One region of the Actinomadura coerulea genome, then DNA from elsewhere that is predicted to be linked to it. Evidence: riboswitches for the same ligand, from Rfam matches in the RefSeq annotation. Region 1 holds a riboswitch; the other holds the start of a gene.
The links. A riboswitch is a leader RNA that binds a small molecule or an ion and turns the genes downstream of it on or off. The one in region 1 is predicted to bind S-adenosylmethionine.
Positions count from the first base shown of each region.

Region 1 (3,474 bases):
TCGCGCAGCTCCTCCCACGGCGGGGACGCGCGGCCGACCTGCGGGGGGCGGCCGTCGCCGCCGGCGACCTGCCGGACGAACCAGGCCGGCAGCCGCGACTCGATCGGCAGGGCGGCGGGGACGCCGCGCGCGGGGACGTCCACGGCGAGCCACCAGCGGTCGTCCGGCCAGCCCTCGGCGATGTCGCCGAACCGGACGGTCATGAAGTGCTGGTAGGACGGCCCGAGGCACGCCCGCATCGCCGCCGCCGACGTGTAGGCCAGGACGTGGACCCGGCCGTCCTCCTCCTGGGTGGGCCACGACGGCTGCGCCTCCCCCGCGAGGACGCCGTCCACCAGGTCGGGAGGGACGGGAACGACGAGGTCGGCGTCCCCGAGGAGGCGGAAGTAGCTCTCCTGGTCGCCGGCCCGTACGGTCTCCTGGAGCCGGTGCTCCAGCTCCGACGTGGGTCGCCACGCGTCGGCCACGGTCGCCACCCCCTGTTTCTAGCGTGCTCGTCCCCGCGCGACTGCCTACGCTACATGGGCGAACAGGACCAAAGAGCATAATCATCTGACTGCGCGCGAGAGATCGCAGGTCAGAGGCTGTCAGCGCGCAGTCAACGCGGCGAGGGCGGTGAGGAGCCGGTCGATGTGCTCCTCGTCCGTCCCGATGCCGATGCTCGCGCGGACGGCGCTCCGGTCCTCGCCCAGCAGGTGCCGGACGAAGGGGTGGGCGCAGAACTTCCCGTCGCGTACGCCGATGCCGTGCTCGTCGGCCAGCGTAAGCGCCACGTCCCGCGCGTTCCAGCCGTCCACGGTGAACGACACGATCCCGACGCGCGGCGCCCGCTCGCCCCACAGCGTCAGCTCCCTGACGTGGGGCAGCGCCGCCAGTCCCGACCGCAGCCGCTCCACCAGCGCCTCCTCCCGGGCGGCCAGGCCGTCCCAGGCCGGGGACAGCGTCTCGCACGCGGCGGCCAGCGCGAGGGCGCCGAGGACGTTCGGGGAGCCCGCCTCGTGCCGCTGCTCGGCGGAGGGCGCCCAGCGGGTCGTCTCCCCGACCGAGGCGCTGGCGCCGCCGCCCCTGAGGTAGGGCTCGGCGGCGCGCAGCCAGTCGGCGCGTCCGGCGAGCACGCCGGCACCGAACGGCGCGTACAGCTTGTGCCCCGAGAACGCGACGTAGTCGAGGCCGAGCGCGGTCATGTCGAGGGGGCGGTGCGGGACGAGCTGCGCCGCGTCGACCGCGATGCGGGCGCCGTTGCGGTGCGCGACGTGCGCGAGCTCCTCGATCGGCCACAGCTCGCCGGTGACGTTGGACGCGGCGGTGACGACGAGCAGCCGCGACCCGATCGGGCACGCGCGCAGCGCGCGGTCGGCGGCCGAGAGGGCCTCGGCCGGGGTGGCGGGCGCCGGGAGGCGGACGGCGCGCTTCCACGGCAGCAGCGACGCGTGGTGCTCGCTCTCGAAGACGACGACGCTCGTCCCGGCCGGGACGGCGTGCGCGAGCAGGTTCATCGAGTCGGTGGTGTTGCGCGTGAACACCACGGCCGAGCGCCGCCACGCGCCGAGGAACGACCGCACGGTCTCCCGCGCGTCCTCGTAGGCGGACGTCGTGACCTGGGACGCGTACCCCGCGCCGCGGTGGACGCTGCTGTAGTACGGCAGCGCGCGGGTGACGGCCTCGTGCACCGCCTCCAGGCAGGGCGCGCTGGCCGCGTAGTCGAAGTTGGCGTAGGGGACGTGGCGGCCGTCCCGCACCGGGACCGGGACGTCCGCTCCGATGACGCGGGGAATCGGGCGAACCCGGACCCCCTCGGGGCGCGTCACAGCAGGCGTGATGGGGGAGCGGGCGAGCAGCGTGGGCATGCCGGGACCTTCCGGGGTCAGGGACCCCGGGTTGCCGGCCGGGATCCGCGCTTGCCGGAACGCGGTGCCGCGTCCGGCCAGGTCCTCACCCGGGGCACCCCATCGCGGACGAAGGGTTGCCGGCCAGCAAGCCGGGGCTTTGCGCTGGCGCTCATGACCTCATGCGGAAGTATATGCGGAGCCGATCGGGGATCAAGGGGAGGGTGCGATGCGGTACCGGGTGGTTCGGACGCTGGCCGGCGGCGCGCTGGTGCTCGGTGCCCTCAGCGGGTGCGGGGCGCTGGGCGGCGGTAACTCCGCCCAGGTGTGCACCGACACGAAGAAGGCGTTCCAGCAGTACGTCACCCAGGTGCGGAGTGTTCCGGCGGCCGAGCCCGCGCAGTGGCGGCAGGCCACCGAGCAGCTCGCCGGACGCGTCGACGGGCTCGCGAAGCAGGCCGACGACGCCGACCTGAGCAAGGCGCTGAAGGTGGAGGCGGGCAGGCTCCGCGACGCCGCGCCCGGGGTCGGCGACGGCGACGTCTCCCGGCTCGACAGCGTGATCAGGGAGACGCCGGCCGTCATCGGCAAGGCCTGCGACTGAGGGGCCGCGGGGGCCGCCCGCCGGTTCCGGGCTATCCGCCGGTTCCGCCCAGCGGTCCGCCGCCGGTTCCGCCTCCGGGTTCGCCGCCGGTTCCGCCGTCGCCTCCGTCGCCCCCGTCGTTGCCTCCGCCGGGCTCCTGCGGCGGGATGATGGTCGGCAGGTCGGTGGGGGGCGCCGGGATGTCGGGCTGCTTCGTGGACGGCGGCGGCTCGACGGGCCCGCGCGTGTCCGGCGGCGGCTGCGGGCCGCTCGGGGGAGCGTCCTGCGTCGGGCCGCCCCAGCCGCTGCCGGGCGTCATCGACGGCTCCCCGAAGGAGTCGGGGTCGTAGCCCTTGATGTTCACCGCGTCCGACATGTACGAGCGCCAGATCTGGGCGGGCAGCTGCCCGCCGTACGCGCCGTACCCGGGGATGTTCAGCGGCTTGCCGTCGCTGCGGAACATCGCGACCGTCGTCGCCATCTGCGGGATGAACCCGTTGAACCAGATCGCGCGGCCCTCGTCGGTGGTGCCCGTCTTGCCGGCGACGTCGCGGCCGTCGGGCAGCTGAGCGCCGGTGCCGGTGCCGCCCTGCACGACCTTCTGCATGGCGTACGTGGCGTCACGGGCGACCTGCTGGCTGAAGGCCCGCTCGCCCTTCTCGGTGAAAACGCGCTTGTGGTTCTCGTTGTCGGTGACCGACTTCACCACGAACGGCGTCCGGTGCACGCCCTCGGAGGCGAACGTCGAGTACACGCTGGCCTGCTCGACCGGGTGCAGCGACACGATGCCGAGCGGGAACGTGGCGGCGTCCCGCTGCTCGGGCTTCATCCGCGCCGCGGGGATCCCCATCTTCTCGGCCATCGCGGCGATCTTCTTGTTGCCGATGTCCTGGCCGAGGTTGACGTAGGCCGTGTTGATCGAGTGCTCGGTGGCGGTGACGAGGTTGACCGTCCCGAAATTCTCGTTGCTGTCGTTGTGGATGGACGAGCCGTGGAAGTACTGCGGGGAGCTGCCGTCGTAGCTGGTGGACAGCGTCTTGCCGTCGTCCAGCGCGGCCGCCAGCG
Region 1 is NZ_JACHMQ010000001.1:4,328,287-4,331,760, reverse strand. Features, by position in the region: gene BKA00_RS19790 (SseB family protein) at 1-476, opposite strand, end outside; gene BKA00_RS19785 (aminotransferase class V-fold PLP-dependent enzyme) at 588-1,847, opposite strand; SAM riboswitch class IV at 1,890-2,006, opposite strand; gene BKA00_RS19780 (hypothetical protein) at 2,056-2,430, shown strand; gene BKA00_RS19775 (transglycosylase domain-containing protein) at 2,462-3,474, opposite strand, start outside.

Region 2 (3,474 bases), 2.8 Mb from region 1:
CCGACGCCCACCGCTCGGTGAGGAAGCCGGCGTGGTCCGCGCCGAGGATGCCGAGAAGGACCTGCGCGCCGATGTCGTCCGGGAGCAGCCTGAAGTACTCCGGCGGCGCCCAGGGCGTGTGGGAGAAGTGCACGATCTTCAGGTCGGGACGCCGGTCGCGCAGCATCCGCGGAGCCAGCGACAGGTGGTAGTCCTGGATCGCCGCCTTCGCGCCCCGGGCGGCGTCCCGTGCGAGGGCGTCCGCGAAGGCCGCGTTGTAGGCCTCGTAGGACTGCCAGTCGCGCCGGGCGCGGGCGTCGAAGTGCGGGCTGCGCGGTGTGTCGTACAACAGGTGGTGGATGAACCAGAGCGTCGAGTTCGCGACGCCGTTGTAGGCGCGGTCGAACGTGGCCGCCGGGATGTCGAGCATCCGCACCGCGGCTCCGCCGGTCTCGTACCCGGCGAGGTCGAGGCGTCCGTCCGGGGCGCGGCGCGCGGCCGTGCGGTCGGCCTCGCCGAGGCTCGCGCACACCCACAGGACGTCGGATCCGGTGGGGGACGGCTCCCGCGCCGTCCCGGCCGGCCGCGGCGGGCCCGGGTCGCGCGGGGCGCCCGTGACGGCGGCGAGGCCCGAGACGAGGCCGCCGCCCCCGCGCCGCAGGGTGAGCCCGCCGTCGTCCGACAGCGAGAACGACACCGGGCCCCGGTTCGAGGCCACCAGCACTTGGCTCATACGGGAAGGGTCTCAGTTGCGGCCGAGGCGCACCAAAGGGACCCGCGAGGTCGCCGCCGTCGCCCGCGCTTGTGTCCGTTCCGCCCGATTAGTCATTCACCCAGGGGGTATCCGGCGGCAATGAGCAAGTCCGAGACGACGAAAACCGTGCTCGTCGCCGGTGCCGCGAACCTCATCCTCGCGATCACGAAGCTGTTCGCCGGCCTGCTGGCCGGGTCCAGCGCCATGCTCGCGGAGAGCGCGCACTCGGTGGCGGACACCCTCAACCAGGGCTTCCTCTACACCTCGCTCCGGCGCAGCGAGCGGCCCCCCGACCGGCGCCACCCCTTCGGATACGGCAACGAGCGGTACGTGTGGTCGCTGCTCGCCGCGTTCGGCATCTTCGTGGCCGGCGCGGGATTCTCGATCTTCGAGGGCATCCTGACCATGACCGGCCACGGCGCCGGCGGGACGACGGTGTGGCTCGCCTACGCCGTCCTCGGCCTCGGCGCGGTGCTGGAGGGGGCGTCCTGGATCCGCGCCTTCCACCAGGCGAAGAAGGAGACGCGCGAGAGCGACCGCGACCTCGTCGAGCACGTCCGCAAGTCGCCCGACGTGACGTTCAAGACCGCGCTGTTCGAGGACACCGCGGCGATGGTCGGCCTCGCCCTCGCCGCCGGCGGGCTCGCGATGCGCCAGATCACCGGCTCGGAGTTCTGGGACGGGCTCGCGTCCGCCCTCATCGGCGTGCTCCTGGTCGTCCTCGCGTTCTCGATCGGCCGGGAGAGCGTGCAGCTGCTCATCGGCCGGGCGGCCGACCCCGCCGAGCAGCGCGAGATCCGCGCCGAGATCTGCGGCGCGCCCGGGGTGACCGGCGTGGACGAGCTGCTCACCATGCACTTCGGCCCCGAGCAGCTCCTCGTCGCCGCGAAGGTGCACTTCTCCGACGACATCAGCGCCGACGAGGCCGAGGACGTCGCCGGCGAGATCGACCGGCGGCTCCGCGAGCGCGTCCCCACCGTCCGGCACGTCTTCCTCGACCCCACCCAGCGCGTGATCAAGACCTCCGCCGGGTAACGTCTCACTCGCTGGACCCACCTGTCTGGCATCCGGTCAGTTCATGTAAAGTCACGCATACGAGCTCAAAGCTCTCATGATCGACAACTTCATATTGCTCATCCAGAGGGGTGGAGGGACCGGCCCTGCGAAGCCCCGGCAACCACCCGGCTGCGGCGCGTCGCGATCCTGCGAGGCCGGCCGGGAGATGGTGCCAACTCCGGCCTGCGACCAAGGTGGCGCAGGGAAGATGGGGAGAAAGGCCTCGCCCTCATGGCACTCACGCCTGCCACAGACCTCGGACCGGCTACCGCTCTCGTCTGCCGCGAATGCGGCTCGTCCCGGGACCTCGGTCCCTTCTACGCGTGTGAAGAGTGTTTCGGCCCCCTGGAGATCGCCTACGACTTCGGCGGCGTCAGCCGGGAGTCCATCGAGTCCGGGCCGCGCAACATCTGGCGGTACCGCGGCCTGCTGCCCGTCCCGCCCAACGTGGCCGACACCCCGAACACCGAGCCGGGCCTGACCCGTCTCGTCCGCGCCGACAACCTCGCCGAGAGCCTCGGCCTGCAGAGCCTGTGGGTGAAGGACGACAGCGGTAACCCGACCCACTCGTTCAAGGACCGCGTCGTCGCCGTGGCGCTCGCCGCCGCCCGCGAGCTGGGGTTCAAGGTGCTGGCCTGCCCGTCCACCGGGAACCTCGCCAACGCCGTCGCCGCCGCGGCGGCCCGCGCCGGGATCCGCAGCGCGGTGTTCGTCCCGTCGAACCTGGAGTCCCAGAAGATCATCACGACGGCCGTGTACGGCGGGACGTTCGTGACGGTCGACGGGAACTACGACGACGTCAACCGGCTCGCGTCCGAGATCGCGGGCGAGCAGGACGACTGGGCCTTCGTCAACGTCAACGTGCGCCCCTACTACGCCGAGGGCTCCAAGACGCTCGGCTACGAGATCGCCGAGCAGCTCGGCTGGCGGCTGCCGGACCAGATCGTCGTGCCGGTCGCGTCGGGCTCCCAGCTCACCAAGATCGACAAGGCGTTCCAGGAGCTGATCAAGCTGGGCCTGGTGGAGGACAAGCCGTACCGCGTCTTCGGCGCCCAGGCCGCCGGGTGCGACCCGGTCGCCGCCGCGTTCAAGGCGGGCCACGACGTCGTCCGCCCGGTGAAGCCCGACACGATCGCCAAGTCCCTCGCCATCGGCAACCCCGCCGACGGGCCCTACGTCCTGGACGTGGCCCGCCGCACCGGCGGCGCCGTCGAGGACGTCACCGACGAGCAGGTCGTCGAGGGCATCCGGCTCCTGGCCCGCACCGAGGGCATCTTCGGCGAGACGGCCGGCGGCGTCACCGTCGCGACCCTGCGCAAGCTCGTCGAGGCGGGCTCCCTCGACCCGGGCGCCGAGACCGTGATCATCAACTCCGGGGACGGCCTGAAGACCCTGGACGCCGTCGCCCCGGTCGTCGCGCCGTCGGCGAACATCGCCCCGTCCCTGGAGGCGTTCCGCGCCGCGGGCATCGCCTGAGAACGAAGGAGCAGCATGAGCAGCGTGTCCGTCCGTATTCCGACGATCCTGCGGACCTACACCGGGGGCGAGTCCGAGGTGAAGGCCGAGGGCGCGACCCTGCGCGCGGTCGTCGCCGACCTCGAGGCCAGCTACTCCGGCATCTCCGCCCGCATCCTGGACGACGCGGGCAAGATCCGCCGTTTCGTGAACGTCTACGTCGGTGACGA
Region 2 is NZ_JACHMQ010000001.1:7,128,772-7,132,245, forward strand. Features, by position in the region: gene BKA00_RS33170 (alpha,alpha-trehalose-phosphate synthase (UDP-forming)) at 1-712, opposite strand, end outside; gene BKA00_RS33175 (cation diffusion facilitator family transporter) at 833-1,768, shown strand; SAM riboswitch class I at 1,864-2,004, shown strand; gene thrC (threonine synthase) at 2,021-3,265, shown strand; gene BKA00_RS33185 (MoaD/ThiS family protein) at 3,281-3,474, shown strand, end outside.
Region 2: linked by a shared signal. The riboswitch ahead of thrC (threonine synthase) and the one ahead of BKA00_RS19785 (aminotransferase class V-fold PLP-dependent enzyme) in region 1 are both predicted to bind S-adenosylmethionine.